2 regions of the Butyrivibrio sp. WCE2006 genome follow, and region 1 is predicted to be linked to the other one. Evidence: predicted binding sites of a transcription regulator. Region 1 holds the regulator's gene; the other holds the start of a gene.
The links. Region 1 encodes Rex, which represses fermentation and respiration genes when NADH is low (regulators of the CRP and FNR family bind a similar motif). Its sites were predicted from a motif close to ATTGTTAANTANTTAACAAT; they were not measured.
Positions count from the first base shown of each region.

Region 1 (5,109 bases):
GAAGGTTGCCATAATAGGAGATAACGGAACTGGTAAGACCACCATGCTTAAAATAATAAACGGCATGGAATCTCTTGATGCCGGTGAGATCATCCTTGGTGTTAAGGTTCACATAGGTTATTACGATCAGGAACATCAGGTATTGCATGATGAGAAGACTCTGTTTGAAGAGTTGTCAGACGCATATCCAAACATGAATAATACTGAGATCAGAAATACTCTGGCAGCATTTCTGTTTACAGGTGATGATGTATTTAAGAGAATCGGTGATCTCTCAGGTGGTGAGAAGGGAAGAGTTTCACTTGCAAAGCTTATGCTTTCCGATGCCAATTTCCTTATCCTGGATGAGCCTACAAACCACCTTGATATCACAAGTAAAGAGATACTTGAGGATGCCATCAGCGGTTATGAGGGAACTGTACTTTATGTAAGTCATGACCGTTATTTTATAAATAAAACTGCCACCAGAATTCTTGATCTTACTCACGGCAAAATGATCAATTATATAGGTAATTACGATTATTATTTGGCTCACTGTGATGAGCAGACAGAGAGAGTTCTTTCAGAAAACCGTGATACTGTTGTGGCAAAGAAAGGCATTGGAATGGATTCCTCGGCAGCTGCAGCAGGCACATCCTTTGGAAAACTCGCCGGAAGTTCCGCCTCCCAGAGCCAGGCAGATAACAGCAAGGGAGCGGCTGACTGGAAGGCACAAAAGGAAGAAGCTGCAAAGAAACGTAAGCTTGAAGCTGCCTTAAAAAAATGCGAAGAAGAAATAGCAAAGCTTGAAGAGAGAAACGAAAAGATAAATGAAGAGCTTTTGGATACGGCTGTAGCAACAGACCTTGCAAAAGTCCGTAAGCTTTCTGATGAGCTTTCAGCCCATGAGGAAAGGCTCAATACGCTTTATGATGAGTGGGCCAAGCTCAGCGAATAAAAATAATTGAAAATACCCCGTGCAGTGTGCACGGGGTATTACTCTTCTGATGTATTACTTATATAAGCTAAATTATTAAATTAGTAATTTTCAAGCAAAAGCATCAAATGAGCTACCGGCTTGAGCATAGGCATAACCTGCCATGTCACGTCCATAGCCAACAGTAGTGTTGCCAAATTTTGAAGCTATCTGGTTAAATTGTTTATTAACCTTCATTGCTTCTTCTTTTCCGTCGGAGCTTGCAATTTCACCAACCTTTACTTCCTGGGCATTTGGATAGACCACAGGAGGCACGGTGGCGATATCGCCCACAGCCTTATGTTTGTCGTAGACATCTGAAACAGGTGCCTTATTTGAGATGGCCATATTCATAGGCTGTGCCTGGTATACATTGTATCCGCCTAATCCGCCAATTGACATTCCCATTCCTATTACCTCTGTTAATTTGCTTTACACAAGGAACTTTAAAAAACGCCATAAGAAGCTAGGTTCATTATAGCGTTTAATTCGAAAGAATCTATAAAATCCTTATTAAAGAAAAGCGAAATGTGGCGTTTTATGAAAGTTAGTTTTACCAGTATACATCTGAGATGAAAGTTATTTTCAATCATCTAAAATAAAAATTAAATCTTATTGCGTATGCAATTTCTTACATTGACTAAATTTTAACAGATAGTATAATTATAATATCCGAATTTTCAGAGCTATATATATATATGATGCAATGGTTAAGATACTTATCATGCAAGAATTAATCTGATTTTCCATGCAATCATTATGAAATTACAAACAATTCGGAGAACAGAATATGGAGGAATCATGGCGAGAAAAGAAATTTCTCAGGCTGTTATAAGCAGACTCCCAAGGTATTTCAGATATCTTGGAGAACTTAAGGATCAGGGAATTACACGTATTTCATCCCAGGAATTAAGCGATATCATGAAGGTGACAGCTTCGCAGATCAGACAGGATTTTAATAACTTTGGGGGCTTTGGCCAGCAGGGTTATGGATATAATGTGGAATATCTCTATGTGGAGATTGGTAAGATTTTAGGACTTGGAAGAGAACATACGTTGATTATCATTGGTGCCGGACATTTAGGTCAGGCACTTTCAGGCTACAACAATTTTTTCAACAGAGGATTTATTTTTAAAGGTGCGTTTGATCTTAATCCCGAGCTTCATGGGAAGAAGATACGTGACATCGAGATCCGCCCTGTTGAGGAGATTGAGGACTTTGTAAGAACGAACAAGATTGAGATTGCAGTGCTGACTATTCCTAAGGATCAGGCTGTGCCGATGGCTGACAAGCTTGTTAAGTGCGGAATAAAAGCTATATGGAATTTTGCTCATGTTGACTTAGAGCTTCCGCCTTATGTTCAGGTGGAAAATGTTCATTTGTCGGATTCACTTATGAAGTTGTCCTATAGTATAGACAGATATGAGAATTCCCACAAACGGTAAGTGTTGTTAAAACGTGAGGACATGCTATGTCAAAAGACGACAAAAACTATTCTGATGCCCTCGTTGGGAAGGATGTTCCTATTCTTTTCGAGGATGAAAAATGGCAACAGCTTTTTGCATTAAGCCCGAAAACCGCTAAGATAAAGGGTATTGAAGCTGAGCTTATTAAGCTTGTGGCTAAACAGGAAAAGACCAGAGAAAAAATTAAGGATGTAAAGCGCCTTAAGAAAAAACTTTTAGGTGAAATTGTCGTTTTGAGGGATGATGCCGATAAAAATCCCAAACAGCTAAAAAAGATTGAGGCTGAGATTGATGACCATAAGCGTCTTATCAATGAATGTAATGAAAAAATTGAGGAGTGCGAGGATGAGATGCTTGGGCTTCCCAGGGAAATCTATCAGAAAAACTATGACCTTATGGTAGAGACCATGGATCTTTTTTATAAGAGGATCCATGACAACACAATCGAGATTACTGCCATCGATGATTGGATCTCTCAAGTCAGGGTTCAACTTAAAAAGAATGTTATTAGAATGCAGGAAAAGGAAATCGAGAATTTCAGTGTTTATTCGTACATGCACAATATCTTCGGACCGGAGGTTATAGACCTCTTTGATCTGAAATATGATCCTGAGAGACGGCATCCTATGCTTAAGCCGGGAATGAAGGAACGTGATGGGATAATATATGACGATGATAAATTTACCGATAATTGATCGAAATTCAAAATATGTTGTAAGTGCCGCCGAAATGAAAAGATGTGACAATGCTACGATTGAACACTTTGGTATTCCGCAGGATGTTCTGATGGAGAGGGCGGCACTTTCTATATGCAAATATGTAAAACGCGCACTCCCACAAGGCGGAAGAGTGTTGATTTTTGCAGGCAGTGGGAATAACGGTGGGGACGGCATTGCTGCTGCCAGGATTTTGCAGCAGGATAACATTCCGGTAAAGATCATTCTGGTAAATCATAAGCTCAATGAGAAAAGTTCCAAAAGGACAAAAGCCTGCGAACAGCAACTAAAAATAGCCCTGACCTATGGTGTGGATGTCTCCGATTTTGATATAGCAGGGATTAATTCTGAGATCAAGAATAGTGCTGTTATAGTTGACGCCATGCTCGGAATCGGATGTTCAAGGGATTTAGAAGGAGATTACAGATCTGCTGTATGTGAGATTAATTATGCCAGGGAGGATTTTGATGAAAAAGCCCCTCACGTGATATCGGCGGATATTCCCACCGGAATAAATTCTGATACAGGGCATGTCCAGGGAGAAGCAATCCAGGCTGATGAGACTGTGACATTCAGTTTTCTGAAACTGGGTATGGCTTTTTATCCCGGTGCAGCTCATGCCGGGGAAATCCATATCGTCAACGTCGGAATCACGGAGGATGGCTTTCTTAATGACTTCCCACGATTTAAATATGTTGATATTCCCGATATCTCGCAGATAGCAAAGCTTATTCTTCCTAAGAGGAATCCTGCAGGGAACAAAGGCTCCTTTGGAAAAGTTCTGGTAGCAGCCGGAAGTAAGAGGATTAGCGGAGCCTGCATAATGGCTGCAGAGAGCTGTTTGCGCAGCGGTGCCGGAATGGTACGTGTGTTTACGGAAGAAACTAATTTATCAGCCGTACAGACGCTTCTTCCTGAAGCTATGACTGATATTTATTCCGAAAAGGATTTTGAGAGTGAGAATGAACTTGATATTGAAAGAGTAAAGGATACTCTAATAAAGGCCATAGACTGGGCTGGTGCAATTGTCTGCGGACCAGGTATCGGTAAAGGAAAAGCCGGAAAAGAAATATTAAGGTTCATTCTTGAAAATGCAAAGCTGCCATTGGTTTTAGATGCTGATGCCCTGAATATTATTTCTGAGGATAGCGGAATCAGAAAACTTTTATCAGAATACAGTGCGGACAAAATACTTACTCCGCACCTTGCTGAGTTTTCAAGACTTGTTGGTAAAAACATACATGATTGCAGGCCCTGCGTTATAGAAGAAAGCGTAAGACTTGCAAAAGAATTTCATGCGAGTATTATATGTAAGGATGCACGAAGTGTCATTACCGATGGAGAAAGATTTTTTATTAATCTTAGCGGGAATGATGGAATGGCTACTGCAGGAAGTGGAGATGTACTTGCAGGGCTTCTTGGTGCGCTGGTTATTTCCGGTTTTTCAGGAACTCTGGAGGGGGCTGTTGCAGGGGCGTATTTGCATGGAATTGCAGGAGACATGGCTGCTATCAGAAACGGAAGGCAGGGGATGACTGCAAGAGACATTTCCGGAAGTCTTAGAGATATTTTTTCCGGACAAGAAATATTTAAAAAAGAGGCAAATCAGTAATGCTGGATGAATTTTCAAGAGTATATGCAAAGGTAGATTTGGATGCGATTTCTCAAAATGTAGAGAACATGTATAATTCGCTTCCCAGAAACACAAAAATGTTGGCGGTTGTAAAAACTGACGGATATGGCTATGGTGCGGTTCCTATAGCTAGAATGCTTCAAAAGGACGCTTATATCTGGGGATTTGCTACTGCAACTGCAGAAGAGGCTTTTGAACTAAGAGAAGCCGGTGTAAGCAAACCAATCCTGGTTTTGGGATACACATTTCCTTATGCTTACGAAAGAATGCTAAGAGAGAATATAAGGCCTTCTGTTTTCAGATATGACATGATAAATCACCTTGCGGAAAGAGTGAAA
Region 1 covers NZ_JNKH01000012.1:58,614-63,722, forward strand. Annotated here, with positions in the region: gene T501_RS09830 (ABC-F family ATP-binding cassette domain-containing protein) at 1-937, shown strand, start outside; gene T501_RS09835 (hypothetical protein) at 1,028-1,363, opposite strand; gene T501_RS09840 (redox-sensing transcriptional repressor Rex) at 1,757-2,401, shown strand; gene T501_RS09845 (coiled-coil domain-containing protein) at 2,428-3,117, shown strand; gene T501_RS09850 (NAD(P)H-hydrate dehydratase) at 3,089-4,750, shown strand; gene alr (alanine racemase) at 4,750-5,109, shown strand, end outside.

Region 2 (5,109 bases), on a different contig from region 1:
TTTCCGAGGAAGGCAGTCTTACAGATCTTGCAAAGGAATTTATAGCAGGTGTCCTTGATCATATTTGTGGTATGACGCTTGTGACAAACCCTGGTGTTAATTCTTACAAGAGACTTGTTCCAGGGTATGATGCGCCTGTGAATGTTTCATGGTCATCATCTGCAGCCAACAGGAGTGCACTTATAAGGATTCCGTCCATGATAGGGAAAAATGCGAGAATCGAGCTGAGAAATCCCGATGCAACCTGCAATCCTTATCTTGCTATTGCGCTTATTCTGGCAGCAGGTATGGATGGCATAAAACGAGGACTCACACCGCCTGAAGAATTAAAGGTGAATCTGAAAAACAAGACGGATGATGAGCTTAGAAAGACGAAGCTTTCAACTCTTCCCGAAACTCTTGGTGAAGCGATAGAGAGTTATCAGAAGGATGAATTTGTTAAGAAGGTTCTTGGCGATACGGTATATGATATATATCTTGATGCCAAGAGAAAAGAATGGAAGAATTTCCGCACCTGTGTAACACAGTGGGAAATAAGAGAGTATCTTAATAAACAGTAAAAAACGAGGAACCGGTAGTTGCAGAATATTATCTTGGCATTCGCAAAGCAGGAGGATGCGCTGAATTTCAAAAGTATATTGATGCGTGGCGGATTTGAGCCTGCCTATGTATGTCTGACCGGTGCACAGGCCCTTTCAGCAATGGAAAACCTGGGCAACGGTGTGATAATCTGCGGCTATCGCCTTGGAGATATGCTCAGTACGGAACTGTACGAGGAGATGTCTGAGTATTTTAAAATGCTTCTTATCGCCAGTAAATCAAAGGCTGACGATCTTGATTTTTATGGGAAAGACAATATTGTCTATCTTCCTACTCCCCTAAAAAAGGATGACCTTTTTTCAACTGTATCCATGATGATCGAGGGCGTTGCGACAAGACGCAAGAAGGTCAAAGAAAAACGCCGCTTTAGAAGCAGCGAGGATCAGAAAATAATTGACAGTGCAAAGTCACTCCTTATGGAGCGTCACAACATGACCGAGCCTGAAGCGCATAAATATCTGCAGAAGTGCTCAATGGACTCCGGAACCTCCCTCCTTGAAACCGCCGAAATGGTGATAGCACTTAAGTGAGCTCTTAGCGAGGTACTTTCGAGCTTAGAGCTCACTTAGTTCTGGCGAGCGAAGCGAGAGCAGAACTTCCTTGAAAAGCTTAGCGAGGTCTTTTCGAGCTTAGAGCATACATGGTCATTTCGAGCGAAGCGAGAGCAGAACTTCCTTAGAAATTTAGCGAGGTCTTTCGAGCATAGAGTTTACTTAGTTACTTAGTTCTGGCGAGAAAATCCCTCACTAATAATCGCACTCCGCCCATGGAATGTGGTATAATTTTATATATCTTTTGCGGAAAACGGAGGGCGGTTATGAATAACAGAGTTTTTCATGTAGATCATCAGATTGCCAGCAAAAATGTAGATGATTCGGTTACTGAGTGGACCAGGGTTGTCAAGTATGATGAGATCAACGGATATGAGAGATTATTTGGCGGCGAGCTTATGAGCTGGATCGATCAGATAGCAGGAACGGTTGCGCTTAGACATGCGGGTACACCGGTTACCACTGCTGCGATTGATAATATGCAATTCAAGCAGGCCATCAGACTTAACGATATAGTTGTGATACGTGGTCATATCACACACGTTGGACGTACATCAATGGAGGTTCGCGTAGATACTTATGTTGAGGACCTGAGGACTGGCATGAGACATGTTGTAAACAGAGCCTATCTCACTGAGGTATGCATCGATGAAGAGGGTAAACCCACGACCGTACCTTATGGTTTAAATGTGCGCACTGAGGCAGAGAGAGCAGAGTGGCAGGGCGCTGAAAAAAGAATAGAGCTTCGAGCCCAGAGAAGACGTGAAGGTTTTTGATAGTTTTATGAAAATATTTTGGGGCTTTCACTTGGGCACGAAAAAGTGTAAAATGGTTTCCTGCGTATCAAGTATACGCAGGATTTTAATTTAATAGGAATTCCTATGAATTTCCCGTTAAATTAAAAATGCTACTTAACAGAGTCTTTATAATCATGGAGTTTTTTGAGGGAATGAAGCTCTTTTGGTTATGTGATGTAATGGTTATAAAGCTTTTTAAGTGACTGAACTTGTGAGGGAATCATTAATAGAGGGACAGAGGATACAATGGATTATTTTGAAATCAAGTATCATCAGCAGAAAAGGCTGACGGATCAATTGATGCATGCTCTTGCTAGGGTTGCCGATGAAAATGGCAGGTACACTAAAGAGCATTCTGAAAGAGTGGCGCTGTATTCCATGGAAATAGCGCGTCGCATGGGGAAAAGCCGCAAGGAACAGTATGAGATTTATCAGATGGGACTCTTACATGATATAGGTAAGATCGGGGTCCCTGATGCAATCATAGCAAAGCCTGAGGGACTTCAATATGATGAGTATTGTCTCATGAAGAAGCATCCCATGATAGGAGCAAGGATTTTACAGGATATAACAGAGATTCCGGGACTTGCTGTAGGTGCCAGATGGCATCATGAGAGATTTGATGGGACCGGATATCCTGACGGGCTAAAGGGACTTGCAATACCTGAGGAGGCGAGGATCATAGGCGTCGCCGATGCTTATGATGCCATGAGTTCTGAGAGGAATTATTCGGGAGTCATGAAGCAGCAGAAGGTCAGAGAGGAGATCGAACACGGTAAAGGAACGCAGTTTGATCCAGATATAGCTGACATTCTTCTACAGATGATAGATGATGATAAGGATTATGTGATGAATTCAGAGATCCCGACATATATCCTGGAGGAATACTTCGCAAGAATGGAGTAGTCGGGTTACTGTTCAGACAGCTCTGCGCACTTGCTGCGCTGAGCGTGAGAATGTTCTACGTCTTGAATATAGGATTTGCCCCTTTGCCGAGGGCAACTGGAATGGGCAAATCCAGTTGCTGTGAGCACCGTAAGGAGTGAACAGTAACGTAGTCGGATATCAGGTATTTAATGACAGCAGCACTAGTGTTGAAATGTAGGGTGCATCGTGGTAAAATTTTAACGATGTGCCCTACATTTTTTGACACATACTACTAAGAATATGATTTATATAATCAGGAGGTACACTGATGAGTAAGAGTTTCGATGAAATCCTCGCTAAATTGAAGACAGCAAGTACTAAGAAGCTTGCAGTTGCATGTGCGCAGGATGAGCCTGTTCTTGAGGCTGTTAAGGCTGCTAAGGAGCGCGGAATTGCTGATGCGATCCTTGTAGGTGATAAGGATGAGATTGAGAGAATTGCCGGTGAGATGGGCATGGATCTTTCCCAGTTTGAGATCATCGATGAGAAGGATACTGTTGAGGCAGCAACTAAGGCTGTTCAGCTTGTTCACGATGGTAAGGCTGATATTTATATGAAGGGACAGCTTGATTCCAAGACATTCCTCAAGTCAGTTCTGAACAAAGAAGTAGGACTTCGTACAGGTCGTCCACTTTCTCATGTATGTGTATTTGAGATTCCGGGTATTGACCGTCTTCTTTTCCTTACAGACGTTGCTTTCATGCCCTATCCGACTCTTGAAGATAAAAAGGTTATTATTGAATATACAGTAAATGTAGCAAGAGCTTGCGGCGTTGAGTGCCCGAAGGTAGCTCCCCTTGCAGCAGTTGAAGTTGTTAACGATAAGATGCCTGTAACTGTTGAAGCAGCTGAGCTTACACGTCTCAACGAGGCTGGCGAGATCAAGAACTGCATCGTTGACGGACCTCTTTCCATGGACCTTGCAATCGATCCTTCTGCTGCTGAGCACAAGGCAGGTGCTAAGGATCGCAAGATTGTCGGTGATGCTGATATTCTTCTTTTCCCTGACATTCATGCAGGTAACCTTACATATAAGACAATCGTTCGTCTTGCTACTGTTAAGAATGGTAACATCCTTACAGGAACAAAGGCACCGGTTATCCTTACTTCACGTTCTGACTCTGTAGAAGTTAAGCTTAATTCAATCGCTTTAGCTGCTGTTGTTGCAGAGGATCAGAAAAAAGGAATTCTTTAATTATTAGTACAGGAAAAAGTATTTGAGAATCCAAAAAATTGAAACCCTCACAGAGTGTTGTGACTCATAGTTTTTTATAAGGCTATGACACATAGGAGGGGGAATAGGAGAGAAAATGATTAAAAGTTTAATTATAAATCCCGGTTCCACATCAACAAAGCTTGGTATCTTCGAGGATGAGACACTTAAGATGGACGAGACTCTTCGTCATCCCACAGAGGAGATTGTCAAGTATGAGCATATTACAGACCAGCTTGGCTGGAGAAAAGAGCTTATTCTTAATTTCCTTAAAGAGAAGAATGAAGATGTTAAAACATTCAATGTTATCGTAGGACGTGGCGGGCTTGTTAAGCCTATTCCGGGCGGTACATATGAGGTTAATGATGCGCTCCTTAAGGATCTGAAGGAAGGTGTTCAGGGTGAGCATGCAAGTAACCTTGGCGGACTTCTTGCTAAGGAGATTGCTGATGAGATCGGCGTTCCTTCATACATCGTTGATCCTGTTGTTGTAGATGAGCTCTGCGATGAAGCAAGAGTTACAGGACTTCCGGAGATTCCGAGAGTTTCTATTTTCCATGCACTTAATCAGAAGGCAGTTGCCAGAAGATATGCTAAGGAAATCGGCAAGAAGTACGAGGATATCAATCTTGTAGTCGTACATCTTGGCGGCGGTGTTTCTGTCGGCGCTCATAAGAACGGACAGATCATTGACGTATTTAATGCTCTTGATGGTGATGGTGCTATGTCACCTGAGCGTGCAGGCGGTCTTCCTACAGGCGGACTTATCCGTCTTTGCTTCTCAGGTAAATATTCTGAGGCAGAGGTTAGAAAGATGGCAGTTGGTAAGGGCGGCTTTAATGCATGGCTCGGAACCAACGATATGAGAAATGTTATCAAGCTCAGAGATGAAGGTAACGAAAAGGCTAAGCTTGTTATCGATTCATTTATCTTCCAGCTTGCAAAGAATATCGGTTCTATGGCAGCAGTACTTGATGGTAATGTAGATCAGATCATTATCACAGGCGGTATCGCTTATAAC
Region 2 covers NZ_JNKH01000013.1:12,559-17,667, forward strand. Annotated here, with positions in the region: gene glnA (type I glutamate--ammonia ligase) at 1-560, shown strand, start outside; gene T501_RS10080 (ANTAR domain-containing response regulator) at 579-1,130, shown strand; gene T501_RS10085 (acyl-CoA thioesterase) at 1,418-1,927, shown strand; gene T501_RS10090 (HD-GYP domain-containing protein) at 2,195-2,854, shown strand; gene ptb (phosphate butyryltransferase) at 3,144-4,070, shown strand; gene buk (butyrate kinase) at 4,186-5,109, shown strand, end outside.
Region 2: the regulator Rex is predicted to act here: its motif matches at 3,061-3,080, upstream of ptb (phosphate butyryltransferase).